Regions from separate parts of the Promicromonospora kroppenstedtii genome, predicted to be linked through region 3. Evidence: predicted binding sites of a transcription regulator. Region 3 holds the regulator's gene; each other region holds the start of a gene.
What was found. The regulator HrcA, encoded in region 3, represses chaperone genes, less so after heat shock. The targets are predictions, from matches to a motif close to TTNGCACTCGNNNNNNNCGAGTGCNAA.
Positions count from the first base shown of each region.

Region 1 (5,579 bases), on a different contig from region 3:
GTGCTTCCCGGCCTCCGACCTGGACCCCGAGCGGCTGCGCGGCCCCGGGCCGCAGATGCTGGCGCGGGTGCTGTCGTTCGCGGAGGAGCGCTCGGGGCTCGCGGACCAGGTCGAGATCGGCAACGGTGTGGACGTCGCACGGTCGGTCGACCGCCTGGTCGTGGACCTGGGGGAGCGGCTGTGGCGGTCCGGCCTCGTGGTCGAGACGGACTACGGCCTGCCCGGCGGCGACCGCATCCCGCTCGCGGTGGGACACCCTGACCTGCCGGGCGAGCTGCTGGTGGCTGTGCTGACCGACGACGCCGCGTACGTGGCCGAGCCCTCGATCCGGGTGCGGGACCGGCAGCTCGCCGAGCGCCTGGAGCGTCTCGGCTGGGTGGTGGCGCAGGTGTGGTCCGCGGCCGCGTTCCTGGACCCGGACGCCGAGGCCGAGCGCGTGCGCCGCGTGGTGCTGTCCGTGCGTGACGCCCGCGTCGGGCTGTCCGGGGGTGTGGCGCCGGCGGCGGAGCTGGTGGTGCCGCAGGTCCTGGACGACTGAGCGGGCCCGGCACGGAGCGGGTGTCTGCGGCGGGCCTGGTGCGCGTTGTTGGGCGGGTGCGTGCGGCCGGGCGGGCGGGTGCGTGCCGCGTTGGGCTGATCGCGGGCCGGGCGGGTGCGTGCGGGCGGGTGCGTGCGTGCTGCGTCGGACTGATCGCGGGCCGGGGCGGGTACGTGCGGCCGGGCCGGCGCCTGCCGCGTCCGGCTGATCGCGGGCCGGGGCGACAATGGTGCGGTGAGCGAGACCGAGAACCGACCGGCCGAGGCCGGCCTCGACCCTGCGCCCTCAGGCGCCACGCCCCGGCGGCGGGGGCCGCGGCGCGCCGTGCGGCGCGGGACCGAGCGTGAGGTGGTGCTCGGCGTCAGCGCGGACGAGCGCCCGGCGGGCTGGGGCGAGGGTGCCGACGGCGGCGGTGCCGAGGCCGGCCACGGCTCGAACGACGAGCAGCTCCGCCGCGACGTCCCGCCGCACTGGGGCTGACCGCCGCACTGGGGCTGACCGACGCACTGGGGCTGACCGCCGCAGCGCGGCTGACCGACGCGTCGGCGATGGCACCGATCGCGTGGTCGGCAGTACGGCGGATGGTCGGTAGAACGTCAGGTGGTCGGCAGCTCGAGCTACCGACCACCTGACGTTCTACCGACCATCGTTTCGCGCGAGCGCACCGGTCGGTGATGCTTCGCTCAGCCGGCCAGCCGGCCAGCCGGCCAGATCGATGCGCCGCGCCGGGGTGGTGCCGTGCACAAGGTCAAGGGGCGCCGCGTCGGCCGCCCGGCTCAGTTGTTCGAGGCGTTCGACTGCGAGCCGGCCTGGACGCGCAGCAGGTCGCGGATCTCGGTCAGCAGCACGGTCTGCTCGTCGAGGGCCTCCTCGACGACCTCCTCCTCGGCAGGCTTCCTGCGCAGTTCGCTCAGCTTCTTGACCGGCATGATCACGAAGAAGTAGATCGCCGCCGAGATCAGCAGGAACATGATCAGGCCCTGGATGAACAGGCCGATCTGGAACACGGTCTCCTCGCCCTTCCAGTTCGGGACGGAGAACGCGATCGACGTGAAGTCGGGAGCGCCCACGAGCCACCCGATGAGCGGCATGATGAAGCCGTCGACGAGGCCGCTGATGACCCCGGAGAAGGCGGCGCCGATGACGACGGCGACCGCGAGGTCGAGCACGTTGCCGCGCGTGATGAATTCTTTGAAGCCGTTGAACAGGTCGCGCATGGATCCCCCTGGGACTCTCAAGTTGGTGTGGGTCGGCATGGGCCGGAACCTCGACCGAGATTGTGGTGGAAAATCCCGTTCAGCGCATGTCGGACCCGGCATTCTGCCGTAGGGACCACGTCATTGATCGGCCGTTCTTTGAGCCGGGCCCGACGACGGCACCAGCACCGCCGTCACCGATCCCCACCCGGAGACCGCCGACAGGTCCGGGGCGTCCTCGGGCAGCACCGCGACCAGGGTGACGGATCCCTCGCCCTCCGGGACCGACCCGAGCAGCCCGCCGGACTCCTTGGGCGCGCGGCCGGCGGGGACAGGCAGCACCAGCGCGGCGCGGGCGAGGTACCGGGGCTCGGCGCTCGGTTCGCTGCCCGACGTCGTCCCGGCCAGCAGGTCGACCCGGTCCCCGGGACGAAGCAGCGCGGCGACGGCGCCGTCGGCGAGGCGGACCGGGACCACGACCGTGCCGTGCGGAGCGGCGGCGGAGACACCGTCGTCGGACACGAGCGTGGTGTGCAGCAGGGCGCCTGCGGGCAGCCCGACGACGGCGGCGCGGCCCAGCAGCGCGCGGGCAGTGTGCAGGGCGCCGGGCGGGGCCAGGTCGGCGGCGACGGCGCGCACCGAGATGTCTTCCCTGGTGAGCTGGGTTCCGGCCGCGACAGGCCGGGCCGTGACGGCGACGTCGACGGTCGGGGGCGGCGGCGGGCGCAGGAGGTGTATCGCCAGCGCGGCGGCGAGCCCGAGCAGTGCCGCGGCCAGGGCGAAGCGCCAGCGCCACAGGACGCGGCGCACGCGTCGGAGGCCCGGTGAACGGGGCCGGCCCGGCCGGGGCACCAGCCCGGCGAGCCGTGCCCGCGGCGTCCGGCCCGGTCGTGTCTGCCTGCCGTGCGGCTCCGCCCGCCCCCACGGCGTGCGCGAGCCCGTGCCGCGCGGTGCCTCGTGGCGCGCGGCCGGCGCGACGAGAGTGTCGAGAAGTCCCATGCCTCCGACGCTAGGCAGCAGATCCGGGGGCACGGGGCCGCCGTCGGGCAACCTGTGCACGAAAGCGGGAGAAAGCCGCCTGTGGTCGCGCTCGAACGCCTGTGGTCACGTGAGGCGTGCCGGTCCGTGCGCGGCACGACTTACTCGGGCCGGATGCGGCAGGTTGCCGTCAGCCCCGCGGCCGCCGCTGATGCCGGGCCGCCGGCGTGAGCGCGGCAACTGCCGAGCCCCGGAGGGTGAGCCCAGCACGCCGGCGGATCAGGTCAGGACGACGCAGCCTTCGACGAGCTGGAGCCGCTGGACGCCGACCCCGAGGAGCTCGTCGAGCTCGACGAGCTGGAGGAGCTCGACGAGGACGACCCGGAGTCGCTCGACGAGGAGGACGAGGACGACTCCGACGTCGCGGCCTTCACCGTGCTGCTCGTCGAGGTGCTGCGCGAGTCGGTGCGGTAGAAGCCCGACCCCTTGAACGTGACGCCCACCGAGCTGAACACCTTGCGCAGCTTGCCCTGGCACTCCGGGCAGACGGTCAGCGACTCGTCGGTGAACTCCTGGTGGATGTCGAACGCGTGGCCGCAGTCGGCACACCGGTACGCATAGGTGGGCACGTGCACTCCTCTGGGACGTCAGGACGGCCGGGGCGTCGCACGCTCACAGGGCCGGGGCCTGGCACTCGGGGTTTCCGAGTGCCAATAGTAACGGTCGAGCGGCGGGTGATAGTCCCAGGATCTCCCGAGGCTGTTCACGCCTGCGCGTTCACCCAAGCCCTGGGGCGGACGGTAGTCTCCACTGCGTGTCCGCGACCACTCCCGCCGAGCCAGTAGAGCCCGTCGAAAAAGTCCCCTCCGCCGGTGCACGGCCCGCCAAGCGCCGTCGGACTCGCACCACCCGCGTCCGCCAGTTCCTGGTCGGTACAGCCGTCGTCGTCGTGCTGGCGCTGGTCGCCGTGACGACGTTCGGATGGCTCACCGGACGCCGTCCGCTGCCGGAGTACTCCGGGTCGGTCCAGGTCGAGGGCCTGGGCTCGGACGTGCGGGTGAGCCGCGACGCCCAGGGTGTGCCGCAGATCTACGCCGACACCGCCGAGGACCTGTTCCGCGCGCAGGGTTACGTGCACGCGCAGGACCGCTTCTTCGAGATGGACTACCGCCGCCACGTGACGGCGGGCCGCCTGGCCGAGCTCGTCGGCAACAACGAGGACGCGATCAAGGCCGACATGGTCACGCGCACCTTCGGCTGGCGGCACGTCGCCGAGGAGGAGTTCAACATCCTCGACGACACGACCCGGCAGTACCTCCAGGCCTACGCGGACGGCGTCAACGCCTACCTCGCGGACCGCAGCCCCGGCGAGACCGCCGTGGAGTACACGGTGCTCGACGTCAGCGTCGAGGTGAACGACCCCGAGCCGTGGGGCCCGATCGACTCGCTGGCGTGGCTCAAGGCGATGGCCTGGGACCTGCGCGGCAACTACGACGACGAGCTCGACCGTGCCCTGGCCTACAGCACGCTGGGCGACGCGTCGCGCGTGGCCGAGCTGTTCCCGGCGTACTCCGGCACGGGCAACGCACCGATCCTCGACGCCGCCGAGGCGGGCGCGCAGTCGACGGCCGCGGCCGGCACCGAGACGGCGTCGGCCACCCAGGAGGTCTACCAGAGCCCGCACCTGGCCGACGCCCTCGAGTCGGCGCAGAAGGCGCTCGACGCCGTGCCCGTGCAGATCGCGCGTGGTGAGGGCACCGGCTCCAACTCGTGGGTGGTCTCGGGGCAGTACACGAAGTCGGGCAAGCCGCTGCTGGCCAACGACCCGCACCTCGCGCTCGCGGCCCCCGGCATCTGGGCGCAGGTCGGTCTGCACTGCAACCAGGTGGGCCCGGAGTGCCCGTACGACGTCGCCGGGTTCTCGTTCTCCGGGTTCCCCGGCGTGATCATCGGCCACAACGCCGACGTCTCCTGGGGCCTGACCAACATGGGCGCCGACGTCACCGACTTCTTCATCGAGCGGGTCCGTAACGACACGTACATGCGGGGCACGAACAAGTGGGTCCCGATGGAGTCGGAGACCGAGGTGATCCGGGTCGACGGCGGCAGCCCCATCGACCTCGAGGTCCGGCGGACCGTGCACGGCCCGATCATCTCCTCCGTCATGGACGAGACGCAGATGGACGCCGTGCGCGACGCGCCCACCGAGATCGGCCCCGAGCAACGCCCCCAGTACGAGATCTCGCTCCAGTGGACCGCGCTCCAGCCGGGGCACACCGCCGACGCGGTGTTCGAGATGAACCGCGCCAAGACGCCCGCCGACATGAAGGCGGCGGCCGCGAAGTTCGAGGTCCCGGCGCAGAACATCGTGTTCGCCACCACGGACGGGCACATCGGCTACCAGGCGCCGGGCAAGATCCCGGTGCGCGCCAACGTCCCGGGCGCGGTGGAGTCGGACGGCACCTGGCCGCGACCCGGCTGGGACGCCCGCTACGACTGGACCGGCTACGTGGACCCGGCGCAGATGCCCGGCGTGGTGGACCCGAAGGAAGGCTTCATCGTCGCTGCCAACCAGGCCGTTCTGCCCGGTAACGACGGGCCGTTCCTCAGTCGCGACTGGGACTACGGGTACCGGTCGGAGCGCATCCGGACCTTGATCAGCGACCGCATCGCGGAGGGCCGCAAGCTGACGGCCGCCGACATGTCCGAGTTCCAGATGGACCAGTGGAGCAGGTTCGCCGACGTCCTGGTGCCCGTGCTGGTCGAGGTGGACCTCCCCGCCGGCTACGACTCGGACGGCCAGGCGCTCCTGGCCGACTGGGACAGGTCCATGGACGCCGACTCCGCTGCCGCCGCCTACTTCGCGG
Region 1 covers NZ_JBIRYI010000007.1:233,429-239,007, reverse strand. The annotation lists gene ACH47X_RS13380 (hypothetical protein) at 1-538, shown strand, start outside; gene ACH47X_RS13375 (hypothetical protein) at 773-1,018, shown strand; gene mscL (large conductance mechanosensitive channel protein MscL) at 1,315-1,755, opposite strand; gene ACH47X_RS13365 (SAF domain-containing protein) at 1,876-2,733, opposite strand; gene ACH47X_RS13360 (FmdB family zinc ribbon protein) at 2,997-3,341, opposite strand; gene ACH47X_RS13355 (penicillin acylase family protein) at 3,662-5,579, shown strand, end outside.
Region 1: a site for HrcA is predicted at 3,400-3,426, ahead of ACH47X_RS13360 (FmdB family zinc ribbon protein). Genes of this name have one in related genera too.

Region 2 (5,579 bases), on a different contig from region 3:
GCTCACGTTCCTCATTGTTGCGCCAACCCGGTGAAGAGTCGTCACAAGTGGGTGTGTCGGGCAGCACAGGCGGTCGCTGTCAGTGGGTCCCGGTAACCTCCTGAACGTGGAGACCATCGTGAACCCGACACCCCCTGCCGACGCCGCCGCTGCCGCTGGCCGGCCTCCGTTGTCGCAGGTCATCGCGCCGGACTGGGCCGAGGCCCTGGCCGACGTCGAGCCCCGTATCCATGCCATGGGCGACTTCCTGCGCAACGAGGTCGCCGAGGGGCGTACCTACGTCCCGGCGGGGGAGAACGTGCTCGCCGCGTTCAAGCGTCCGCTGGCCGACGTGCGCGTGCTGATCGTGGGCCAGGACCCGTACCCGACGCCCGGGCACGCCATGGGCCTGTCCTTCTCGGTGCAGCCGGACGTGCGCCCGGTGCCGCGGTCGCTCGTCAACATCTACAAGGAGCTGCAGGACGACCTCGGCCTGCCCATCCCGGGCAACGGCGACCTGCGGCCCTGGGCCGACCAGGGTGTGATGCTGCTGAACAGGACGCTCACCTGCCGCCCCGGCTCGTCGGACTCGCACGCGGGCAAGGGCTGGGAGGAGGTCACGGAGGCCGCCATCCGCGCGCTCGTGGCTCGCGGCGGCCCGCTCGTCGCGATCCTGTGGGGCGCCAAGGCGCGCAACCTCAAGGCGTGGCTCGGGGACGTCCCCGTGGTCGAGAGCGCGCACCCGTCGCCCCTGTCGGCGCGCAGCGGCTTCTTCGGGTCCAAGCCCTTCTCGCGGGCCAACGCGCTTCTCGAGCAGCAGGGCGCCCAGCCGGTCGACTGGCGTCTGCCGTAAGGGCGCGGCCCAGCCTTGGCGCCGGCGGAACGCCGGCGTGGACGACGTGAGTAAGGACTCAGGTGGACGACAGGAACATGCTCCCGGGCTACGGCGAGCAGATCGGCGAGACGCTGGTCGCGCACGTGGAGGCACCCGCTCCCGAGGCCGCGGGCGCCGACCAGGGCCTTTCGGACCGGGACCGCGAGATCCTCGCGTTCGAACGCCAGTGGTGGAAGTACGCCGGCGCCAAGGAGGAGGCGGCGCGTGAGCTGTTCGGGCTCACGGCCACGCGCTACTACCAGGTTCTCAATACGCTGATCGACTCCCCGGCGGCGCTGGAGCACGACCCGATGCTGGTCAAGCGCCTGCGCAGGCTCCGCTCGACCCGGCAGCGAGCACGCCCAGCACGGCGGTTGGCGGATGAGAACCACTGAGAAGGCACCGTTCTGTCACAACAACCCGCTACTCTCTCTGCCGTGACGAAGAGTGGCTACCCCTACCCGCCCGACGAGTTCGACGTCGCTGTCCCCGGGGGCGCACCAGTGGGTGTGCACCGTGCGCCGCGCAGCGGCTGGAGCTCGGCCTGGCCGTTCCTGCTGGTCGCCGTAGTCTGCGCCGCCGTGGCGTGGGGTGGCATCACGCTGCTGTCCGGGGACGGTGGTGGCGCCGAGGCATCGGGCGACCCGTCAACCTCGGCCTCCGCGCCGGCCTCCCCGTCAGCCTCCGCGTCGGGTGAATCCTCGGGTGAACCTTCGGGCGAGCCCAGTGGGGAGCCGTCCGGCGAGTCTTCCGAGGAGGCGCCTTCGTCGGTGACCGGCGACCCGGCAAAGGCGGACCTGACCGCAGGGGTGCAGGTGCTCAACTCGGGCGGGCCCACCGGCGCCGCCGGGACCGCCGCGGAGACGATCATCGCAGCCGGCTTCACCGGCACCGTCGACGCCGCCGACGACACAGCGGGCCTCGGCCAGGGCTACACGGAGACGACGGTGCTGTACGGCGCGACGCGCGCGGACACCGCCGCGGCCGTCGCGCAGGCGATCGGCGCGACGTCCGCCATCGAGTCGGCAGAGGTCACGTCGTCGCCGTACGCGGTCATCGTCATCATCAAGTAACGCGTCGGTTGATGTTGCCAACCGGTACCACCAGCCTGATATTCGCTTCCCTGGCTATCTCCGTAGCCCTCTGACCTGCACGTTCGCCATGCGCTTAATGCCACATACCGGGCATAGAGGGTTCCCTGGTGTGAGACGGACCACTAGGCTCGAACCACCACGGGTCGACCGCATGGCCCGTGCAGAGGTACAAGGAGAACTACGCATGGCCCAGGGCACCGTCAAGTGGTTCAACGCCGAGAAGGGGTATGGCTTCATCACCCCGACTGCCGGCGGCCAGGACCTTTTTGTTCACTACAGTGCGATCCAGAGTGACGGCTACCGGTCCCTCGACGAGGGTCAGGAAGTCGAGTACGAGGTGGGGCAGGGACAGAAGGGTCCGCAGGCAGAGCAGGTTCGTCCGCTCTGATTCGATGGGACGACGGGTGGGACAGGCCCACCCGTCGCCCGCCACCCCCCTCGATGGATGCTGGGACCCAGACCCCGGCGTCCGCACTGGACGGTCGATGACGACTGGTACCGCACGATGTCGGACGACGATGCCCGACGCCATCGAGCAGCCGCCCGTACCGCGGCTGCTCGCTCTGGTTCCCGCCCGGCACCCCCAGCCCAGCGAGCACCATGATTCGATGGGTCGGTGACGCTCCTCGACGCCGTAGTGGTGGGCTCCGGCCCGAACGGGCTGGCAGCCGCGGTGACGCTCGCGCGCGCCGGGCTCGGGGTCCGGGTCCTGGAGGCCCAGCCGACGGCCGGCGGAGGCGCGCGCACGCTCCCCGTCCCCGAGCTCGCCGACGACCTCGTCTTCGACCTCTGCTCCGCCGTGCACCCCATGGCGTGGGCCTCGCCGTTCTTCCGTGCCTTCGACCTGGGCGCGCACGGTGTGGAGCTCGTCGCGCCCGAGATCGCCTACGCCCAGCCGCTCGGCGGCGGGCGCGCAGGCCTCGCCTTCCGTGACCTCGACCGGACGGCGGACGGCCTGGGGCCGGACGGCGACGCGTGGCGCGACCTGATCGCACCCCTCGCCGACAGCTGGCGCGAGGTCACCGCGCTCGCGCTCGGGGACAAGCGGACCGTGCGCGGCATGCTGGAGGGCGTGCGCGGCGGGCCGGCGTCGTCGGCGTGGGGCGCCGCCTCGGCGGTGCGTCCCGGTCTGCGGTTCGGCGCCGCGCTCCTGGAGCAGGGCGGCCCGCGCTGGGACCGGCGGTTCCTCACCGAGGAGGCCAAGGCGCTGCTCACCGGCGTCGCGGCGCACGCGATCACACCACTCCCGTCGTACGCGGGCGCGGGCACGGCTCTGCTCCTGGCGGCCCTCGCGCACGCCGACGGCGGCTGGGCCGTCCCGGTGGGCGGCTCACAGGCGGTTACCGACGCCCTCGTCCGTGACCTGGAGGCGCACGGTGGCACCATCGAGACCGGGCGGGCCGTCGAGGACTGGCACGACCTGCCGCCTGCCCGCGCCGTCCTCTTCGACACCACCCCGCGGGCCGTGCTGTCGATCATGGGCGACCGGATCAGCGTGCCGCGACGGGCCGCCCTGCGCCGGTTCCGCTACGGCAACGCGGCCGCCAAGGTCGACTTCGTGCTGTCGGAGCCCGTGCCCTGGACGGTGCCGGACGTCGGGCGCGCGTCGACCGTGCACGTCGGAGGTACCCGCGCCGAGATGGTCATCGCGGAGGACGCCGTCGCGAACGGGACGCACCCCGACCGGCCGATGGTCCTGCTCAGCGACCCGGGCGTCGCCGACCCGGGGCGCGTGCGCGGCAACAGGCGGCCGCTGTGGACCTACGCCCACGTGCCCGCCGGCTCGACGCAGGACCTCACCGAGGCGGTCACCCGGCAGATCGAGCGGTTCGCGCCAGGTTTCCGCGACGTCGTCGTCGGCTCGCGGTGCATACCGGCCAGCCACATGGAGCTGCACAACGCGAACTACCCGGGCGGTGACATCTCCTCGGGGGCCGCCAGCATCTGGCAGATGTTCGCCCGGCCGACCCCGGCGCCCGACCCGTACCAGCTGGCCGAGGGTGTGTACCTCTGCTCGGCGTCGACCCCGCCCGGACCGGGCGTGCACGGCATGGGCGGGTGGCACGCGGCGCGCCGGGCGCTGCTGCGGGAGTTCGACATCCGGCACGTCCTGGGGCTGGCGCCCGCGTAGGGCCCGCGTTCGCCCCCGGAGTACGCGCCTTGCACTCTCATGGTCCGAGTGCCAATAATGTCTTAGCACTCTCCGTTGGAGAGTGACAGCAGGGTCGAATGGTGAGGCCTCCTGCCGTGGCGAGACGTGATCGCTCCGGCGGTGGCCGTCCGTCGCGGGCACCGGCCGGCCTGGACAAGCCACCAGCGGAGGATTCATCCCCATGGCCAAGATCATCGCCTTCGACGAGGAAGCTCGTCGGAGCATGGAGCGCGGGCTCAACCAGCTCGCCGACACCGTGAAGGTCACGCTCGGCCCGAAGGGCCGCAACGTCGTTCTGGACAAGAAGTGGGGCGCCCCCACGATCACGAACGACGGTGTCTCCATCGCCAAGGAGATCGAGCTCGACGACCCGTACGAGAAGATCGGTGCGGAGCTCGTCAAGGAGGTCGCCAAGAAGACGGACGACGTCGCGGGTGACGGCACCACCACCGCCACCGTGCTCGCCCAGGCGCTCGTCAAGGAGGGCCTGCGTGTCGTTGCCGCCGGCGCCAACCCGATCGCCGTCAAGCGCGGCATCGAGAAGGCCGTCGAGGCCGTCACCGAGCAGCTGCTGAACGCTGCCAAGGAGATCGAGACCAAGGAAGAGATCGCTGCCACGGCCGCCATCTCGGCCGGCGACCCGGCGATCGGCGAGCTCATCGCCGAGGCCCTCGACAAGGTGGGCAAGGAAGGCGTCATCACCGTCGAGGAGTCGAACACCTTCGGCCTCGAGCTCGAGCTCACCGAGGGCATGCGCTTCGACAAGGGCTTCCTCGCCCGCTACTTCGAGACGGACCCCGAGCGCCAGGAGGCCGTGCTCGAGGACCCGTACGTCCTGATCGTCGAGTCGAAGATCTCGAACGTCAAGGACATGCTGCCGCTGCTCGACCAGGTCATGAAGTCGGGCAAGTCGCTCCTCATCATCGCCGAGGACGTCGAGGGCGAGGCCCTGGCGACCCTGGTGCTGAACAAGATCCGTGGCACCTTCAAGTCCGTCGCCGTCAAGGCCCCGGGCTTCGGCGACCGCCGCAAGGCCATGCTGCAGGACATCGCGATCCTCACCGGCGGCCAGGTCATCACCGAGACGGTGGGCCTCAAGCTGGAGAACGCGACGCTCGAGGAGCTCGGCCAGGCGCGCAAGGTCGTCGTCACCAAGGACGAGACCACGATCGTCGAGGGTGCCGGCGACGCCGACCTCATCGCCGGTCGCGTGAACCAGATCCGCAGCGAGATCGACAAGTCCGACTCGGACTACGACCGCGAGAAGCTGCAGGAGCGCCTCGCCAAGCTGGCCGGCGGCGTCGCCGTCATCAAGGCCGGTGCGGCCACCGAGGTGGAGCTCAAGGAGCGCAAGCACCGCATCGAGGACGCCGTTCGCAACGCGAAGGCCGCCGTCGAGGAGGGCATCGTCGCCGGTGGTGGCGTGGCCCTCATCCAGGCCGGCGCCGTCGCGTTCCCGAAGCTGGAGCTCGAGGGCGAC
Region 2 covers NZ_JBIRYI010000007.1:321,867-327,445, reverse strand. The annotation lists gene ACH47X_RS13770 (SGNH/GDSL hydrolase family protein) at 1-15, opposite strand, end outside; gene ACH47X_RS13765 (uracil-DNA glycosylase) at 170-832, shown strand; gene ACH47X_RS13760 (DUF3263 domain-containing protein) at 895-1,248, shown strand; gene ACH47X_RS13755 (LytR C-terminal domain-containing protein) at 1,291-1,926, shown strand; gene ACH47X_RS13750 (cold-shock protein) at 2,132-2,335, shown strand; gene ACH47X_RS13745 (phytoene desaturase family protein) at 2,564-4,078, shown strand; gene groL (chaperonin GroEL) at 4,281-5,579, shown strand, end outside.
Region 2: a site for HrcA is predicted at 4,107-4,133, ahead of groL (chaperonin GroEL). Genes of this name have one in related genera too.

Region 3 (5,579 bases):
GGCGGCCAGGAGCGGCGCGCGAAGTTCAACGAGAACGTCGACTACACCGACGTCGACGAGGTCGAGGGCGCCGAGGCCAAGGCCGAGGCGATCGCCGCGGACGAGGCCGCGGCCGCCACCGCCGAGCAGGCCGAGGCCGCCGGCACCGTCGAGGCCGAGCCGGCCGAGGTCACGCCGGAGCCCGAGCCCGAGCCGCAGGACCTGCAGCGCATCGAGGGCATCGGCCCGAAGATCGAGACGGCCCTGACGGCCGCCGGCTACACCACCTACGCCAAGGTCGCGGGCGCGAGCGAGGACGAGCTGCGCGCGGCGCTGGCCGCGAGCGGCATCAAGTTCGCCCCGGCCGCGACGAGCTGGGCCGACCAGGCGCAGTACCTCGTGGACGGCGACGAGGACGGCCTGCGCGAGTACCAGGACTACCTGATCGGCGGCCAGGAGCGGCGCGCGAAGTTCAACGAGAACGTCGACTACACCGACGTCGACGAGATCGAGGGCGCCGAGGCCAAGGCCGCTGCCCTGGCCGAGGACGAGGCCGAGGCCGCAGCAGCTCCGGAGCCGGCCGCCGAGCCCGCCCCGGAGCCGGAGCCCGAGCCGCAGGACCTGCAGCGCATCGAGGGCATCGGCCCCAAGATCGAGGCGGCGCTGAAGGCCGCCGGCTACGCCACGTACGCGAAGATCGCGGCCGCGACGGAGACGGAGATCCGGGAGGCGCTCGCCACGGGCGGCATCAAGTTCGCCCCGGCGGCCAGCAGCTGGGCCGACCAGGCGCAGTACCTGGCCGACGGGGACGAGGACGGCCTGCAGGAGTTCCAGGACTACCTGATCGGCGGCCAGGACCGGCACGCGAAGTTCCGCAAGGACGTCGACTACACGGACGTCGACGAGATCGAGGGCGCCGGCGCCAAGGCCGAGGCGATCGCCGAGGACGAGGCCAAGGCCGCGGCCGCCGAGGACGACGCGGAGCCGACGGGGTCCGAGGTGAAGGCATGAACCTGAAGGTCGTCCTGCCCCCGGTGATCATCGTCGTCCTGGGGCTGGGTGCCATCTCCAGCGTGCAGAACACCGGGTTCCGCGAGCACATCGAGTCCACGCTGACGGAGAGCGCGCAGGGGGCCCTCTCCGCCGCGGGGATCGATGCGGTCGTGGCGTTCTCGGGCCGCGACGCCGACGTGACCGCGCCGAGCGACGCGGTGGCTCTCGAGGCCGCCGAGGTCGTGGGCGGCGTCACCGGCGTCCGGACCGCGGCGGCCTACGGGCCGGACGGCCTGGTCGGGGCCGAGGCCGAGCCCGCCGAGGCCGAGGCCGCGGGACCCGCCGAACCCGCCGAGGAGGAGACCGGGACCGAGGCAGCCCCCGAGCCGACGGACGAGGCGACCGCCGCGCCCGAGGCGACCGAGGCGACGTCGGACGGCGAGACCGAGGCCGAGGAGGAGCCGAAGCGCGAGCCCACCCGTGAGGAGCGGGAGGAGGCGCAGGAGGACCTCGTCGAGATCCCGAACATCACGTTCGTCACGGACAGCGCCGAGCTGACCGAGCACGGGCGCAAGGTCGTGCGCAAGGCCGCCGAGGTGCTCGCGGAGCACCCGGAGGTCGAGGTGCGGATCGAGGGCCACACCGACTCCGTGGGCACCGACGAGCACAACCAGGAGCTCAGCGAGCGCCGGGCGGAGAAGGTCGTCGACGAGCTGGTCCACCAGGGCGTCGAGCGCGACCGCCTGACCTGGAAGGGCTTCGGCGAGTCGGATCCGCTCGTGGTGCCGCGCACGTTCGACGACCTGGAGAAGAACCGCCGCGTCGAGTTCGACGTCACGAACTGACCGGCGTCCGCCGGTCGAGCGACCGTCGCTGAACCGGCGACGGTCGCTCGACCGGCAGGCAGGATTACCAGCGGCCCAGGCGCTCGCTCAGCAGGGCGATCGCCACCGGCCCCGCCGTGGACGTGCGCAGCACGTGCGGCCCCAGGCGCGCCGTGACGGCCCCGGCGTCGGTCAGCAGGGCGACCTCCGCCTCGGAGATGCCGCCCTCGGGCCCCACCACGACGAGCAGGGCGCCGGCCTCGGGCAGGGGCACGTCGGCGAGGCCCACGGTGGCCTCCTCGTGCAGCACCGCGACCGCGCCGCCCGCGGCGACCACCTCGCGGGTCCGCGCGGCGAGCTGCTTGGTGCTCAGCGGCAGGTCGACGTCGGGCATGCGTGCCCGGCGGGCCTGCTTGGTCGCGGCCCGCACGGTGCTGACCCAGCGGGCCCGCGACTTGGCGGCCCGGTCCCCGCGCCAGACGACGACGGACCGCTCCGCCTGCCAGGGGACGATCGCGTCCGCCCCGGTCTCGGTGGCGGCCTCGATCGCCATCTCGTCGCGGTCGCCCTTGGCGAGGGCCTGGACGAGCGTCACGACGACGTCGGGCACGGGCTCGACGTCGGCGTGCTCGACCCGCAGGTGCACCTCGGCGCCGTGCACCGCCTCGACGACGGTCCGCAGGCGCACCCCGGCGCCGTCGACGACGTCGATGCGCTCCCCCGGGCCCCGGCGCTGGACCACGCCGGCGTGCCGCCCCTCGGCGCCGTCGAGCACGTACACCGACCCGGCGGCGTACTCCGACAGCGGATGGGCGGCCGACGCCTCGGCGAGAAAAACTGGCGCGCTCATGGGCGGCGGGTCAGCGGCCGCTGAGCTTGTCGCGCAGGCGCGAGAACACGCCGCCCTGGACGGTGGCGAGCCGCGGCTCGGGCCGCTCCTCGCCGCGCAGGGCCGCGAGCTGCTGCATCAGGGCCGTCTGCTCCTCGTCCAGGTGGGTGGGCACCTGGACCTCGATGTGCACGTTGAGGTCGCCGCGCCCGTTGGAGTGCAGGTGACCGACGCCGAGGCCCTTGAGGGTCATGACCTGGCCCGGCTGCGTGCCGGGGCGCAGGTCGATCTCCTGCAGGCCGTCCAGGGTGTCGAGCTCCAGCACGGTGCCGAGGGCGGCCGCCGTCATCGGCACCTGGAGGGTGCAGTGCAGCTCGTCGCCGCGCCGCACGAACGTGTCGTGGGCGCGCTCGCGGATCTCGACGTACAGGTCGCCGGCGGGGCCGCCACCGGGGCCCACCTCCCCCTGCGCGGAGAGCTTGATGCGCGTGCCGGTGTCGACGCCCGCGGGCACGTTCACCGAGACGGTGCGGCGCGAGCGCACGCGGCCCTCGCCGGAGCAGTCGGTGCACGGCTCCGGGATGACGGTGCCGAAACCGCCGCACGCGGAGCAGGGCTGGTTGGTCATGACCTGGCCGAGGAACGAGCGGGCGACCCGCTGCACCGAGCCGCGGCCCTGGCAGACGTCACAGGTGCGGGCGTGGGTGCCCGGCCGCGCGCCGTCGCCGCCACAGGTGTTGCAGACCACCGCGGTGTCGACCTGGATCTCGCGCTTGGCGCCGAACACGGCCTCGGCGAGGTCGAGATCGAGGCGCACGAGCGCGTCGTTGCCGCGGCGAGCACGCGGGACCGGTCCGGTCGGCTGTCCGCCGCCGAAGAACGTCTCGAAGATGTCCTGGAACCCGAACCCGGCGCCGAACCCGCCGCCCGCACCGCCACCGGGCGAGGTCGGGTCGACACCCATGTCGTACTGCTGGCGCTTGTCGGGGTTGGAGAGCACCTCGTACGCGCGCGCGACGTCCTTGAACCGGTCCTCACCGGCGTCTCCGGCCACGTCCGGGTGCAGCTCACGGGCCAGCTTGCGGTATGCCTTCTTGATCTGCTCGGGCGAGGCGTCGCGCGGAACACCGAGAATCTCGTAGTAGTCGGTCACAGGTCTCTCTTCGTGATGAGGTGAGTAGTCAGCTGGGCAGGACTCGCGACAGGTAGCGCGCGACGGCGCGCACCGCGGCGATGGTGCCCGGATAGTCCATACGGGTGGGGCCGATAGAGCTCAGGATCGCGACGGTGTCACCGTCGGAAGAGCCGTAGCCGGAGGTGACGACGGAGGTCTCCGCCAGTCCCGCCAGCCGGTTCTCGTGGCCGATGCTCACCGCCACCCCGGCGTCGTCGGTCATGTCGGTGAGAAGGCCGAGCAGGACGACCTGCTCCTCCAGGGCCTCCAGGACGGGCCGCAGCCCCTGCTCGAACCGCATGCCCGACCGCGCCAGGTTGGCCTGGCCGGTCAGCACGATCCGCTCCTCGCTCTCCTCGCCCAGCGCGGTGGTGACCACCTCGGCCACGGCGGTCGCCAGCGGGCGGTGCTCGGGCGGCATGGCCTCCGCGACGTCGGCGAAGGCGTCACCGATGTCGGCGAGCCGGCGACCGGCCGTCGCGGCGTTGAGCCGGGCACGCAGCTCGCCCAGCGTGCCGTCGTCGAGGTCGACCGGCACGTCGAGGAAGCGCTGCTCCACCCGGCCCGTGTCCGTGATGACGACCACCAGGAGCCGGCCCTCGGCCGTGGGCACGAGCTCCAGGTGCCGCAGCCCGGAGCGGCGCAGGGAGGGGTACTGCACCACGGCGACCTGGCCCGTCAACTGGGCGATGAGCCGCCCGGCGCGTGCCACGACGTCGTCCAGGTCGACCGCCTCGGACAGGAAGGTCTCGATGGCGCGCTTCTGCGGGACGGTCAGCGGGCGCACCTCGGCGAGCTGGTCCACGAACAGGCGGTAGCCCTTGTCGGTGGGGATGCGCCCCGCCGAGGTGTGCGGCTGGGCGATGAGCCCTGCCTCCTCGAGGGCGGCCATGTCGTTGCGCACCGTGGCCGGGGAGACCCCGAGCTGGTGCCGCTCCGTGAGGATGCGCGAACCGACGGGCTCACGCGTGCGGACATAGTCCTCCACGATCGCCCGCAGGACATCGAGTCTGCGTTCCTCGCTCACCGCGCTCACCTCCGTCCCCAGGTAGAACGTCCGGGACGTGCACCCGGGTTCCGGCCCGTTCTCCGACACTGCCGTCCAGCACTCTCACCAACCGAGTGCCAATCTTACGCGGCGCGCACGAGCGGCTGGGTCCCCGACCCGCCGCAGGCCGGCCACGACCCCGCGAGCCGCCCGGACGCACCGCGGAAAACCCGCCCCTGACCTGCGGTTCCTACCCGTTCGCCGAGGGCTGACCGGTCGAGCATAGGGCGATGCCTTAGACGTGCCCAGCCCCGGACACGGACCCGCCACGAAAGATGCGGCGACCGCCCGATCCGCGCGACGTACCTCACAGACCAACCTGGAATCACCGCCGGCGAGGGGCCGACGGTGACACCAGGAGGAACCACCATGTTCGGTTTTTCGGACTACGCCGACTACCGCCGCGGCGAGCGCGAGATGGACGACCGCAACGAGCGCGCCCGCAAGGCCCGCGAGCAGCAGGACCTCGCCCGCCGTCAGGCCGCCGCCCGGCGCACGGCCGAGCGCGCGGACCGCGGCAGGGCGGCCGACGCCGTCCGGCCGCGCGTCGCCTGACCCGCGCAGGGACGGCGACCGTGCCGGGCAGCGAGCAGGCCGACGGAAAAGGACACAACGACCACGGACCGGCATGGGACGATGAGCCCATGCCGGTCCCCCGTGCCCGCCTGGTGGGCCGAGCCCTCGAGCTCGGCGCGCTCGAGACCGCGCTCGCCGCCGTCCGCTCGGGAGACA
Region 3 covers NZ_JBIRYI010000014.1:45,361-50,939, reverse strand. The annotation lists gene ACH47X_RS20830 (helix-hairpin-helix domain-containing protein) at 1-990, shown strand, start outside; gene ACH47X_RS20825 (OmpA family protein) at 987-1,817, shown strand; gene ACH47X_RS20820 (16S rRNA (uracil(1498)-N(3))-methyltransferase) at 1,882-2,646, opposite strand; gene dnaJ (molecular chaperone DnaJ) at 2,657-3,778, opposite strand; gene hrcA (heat-inducible transcriptional repressor HrcA) at 3,807-4,826, opposite strand; gene ACH47X_RS20805 (hypothetical protein) at 5,217-5,402, shown strand; gene ACH47X_RS20800 (ATP-binding protein) at 5,492-5,579, shown strand, end outside.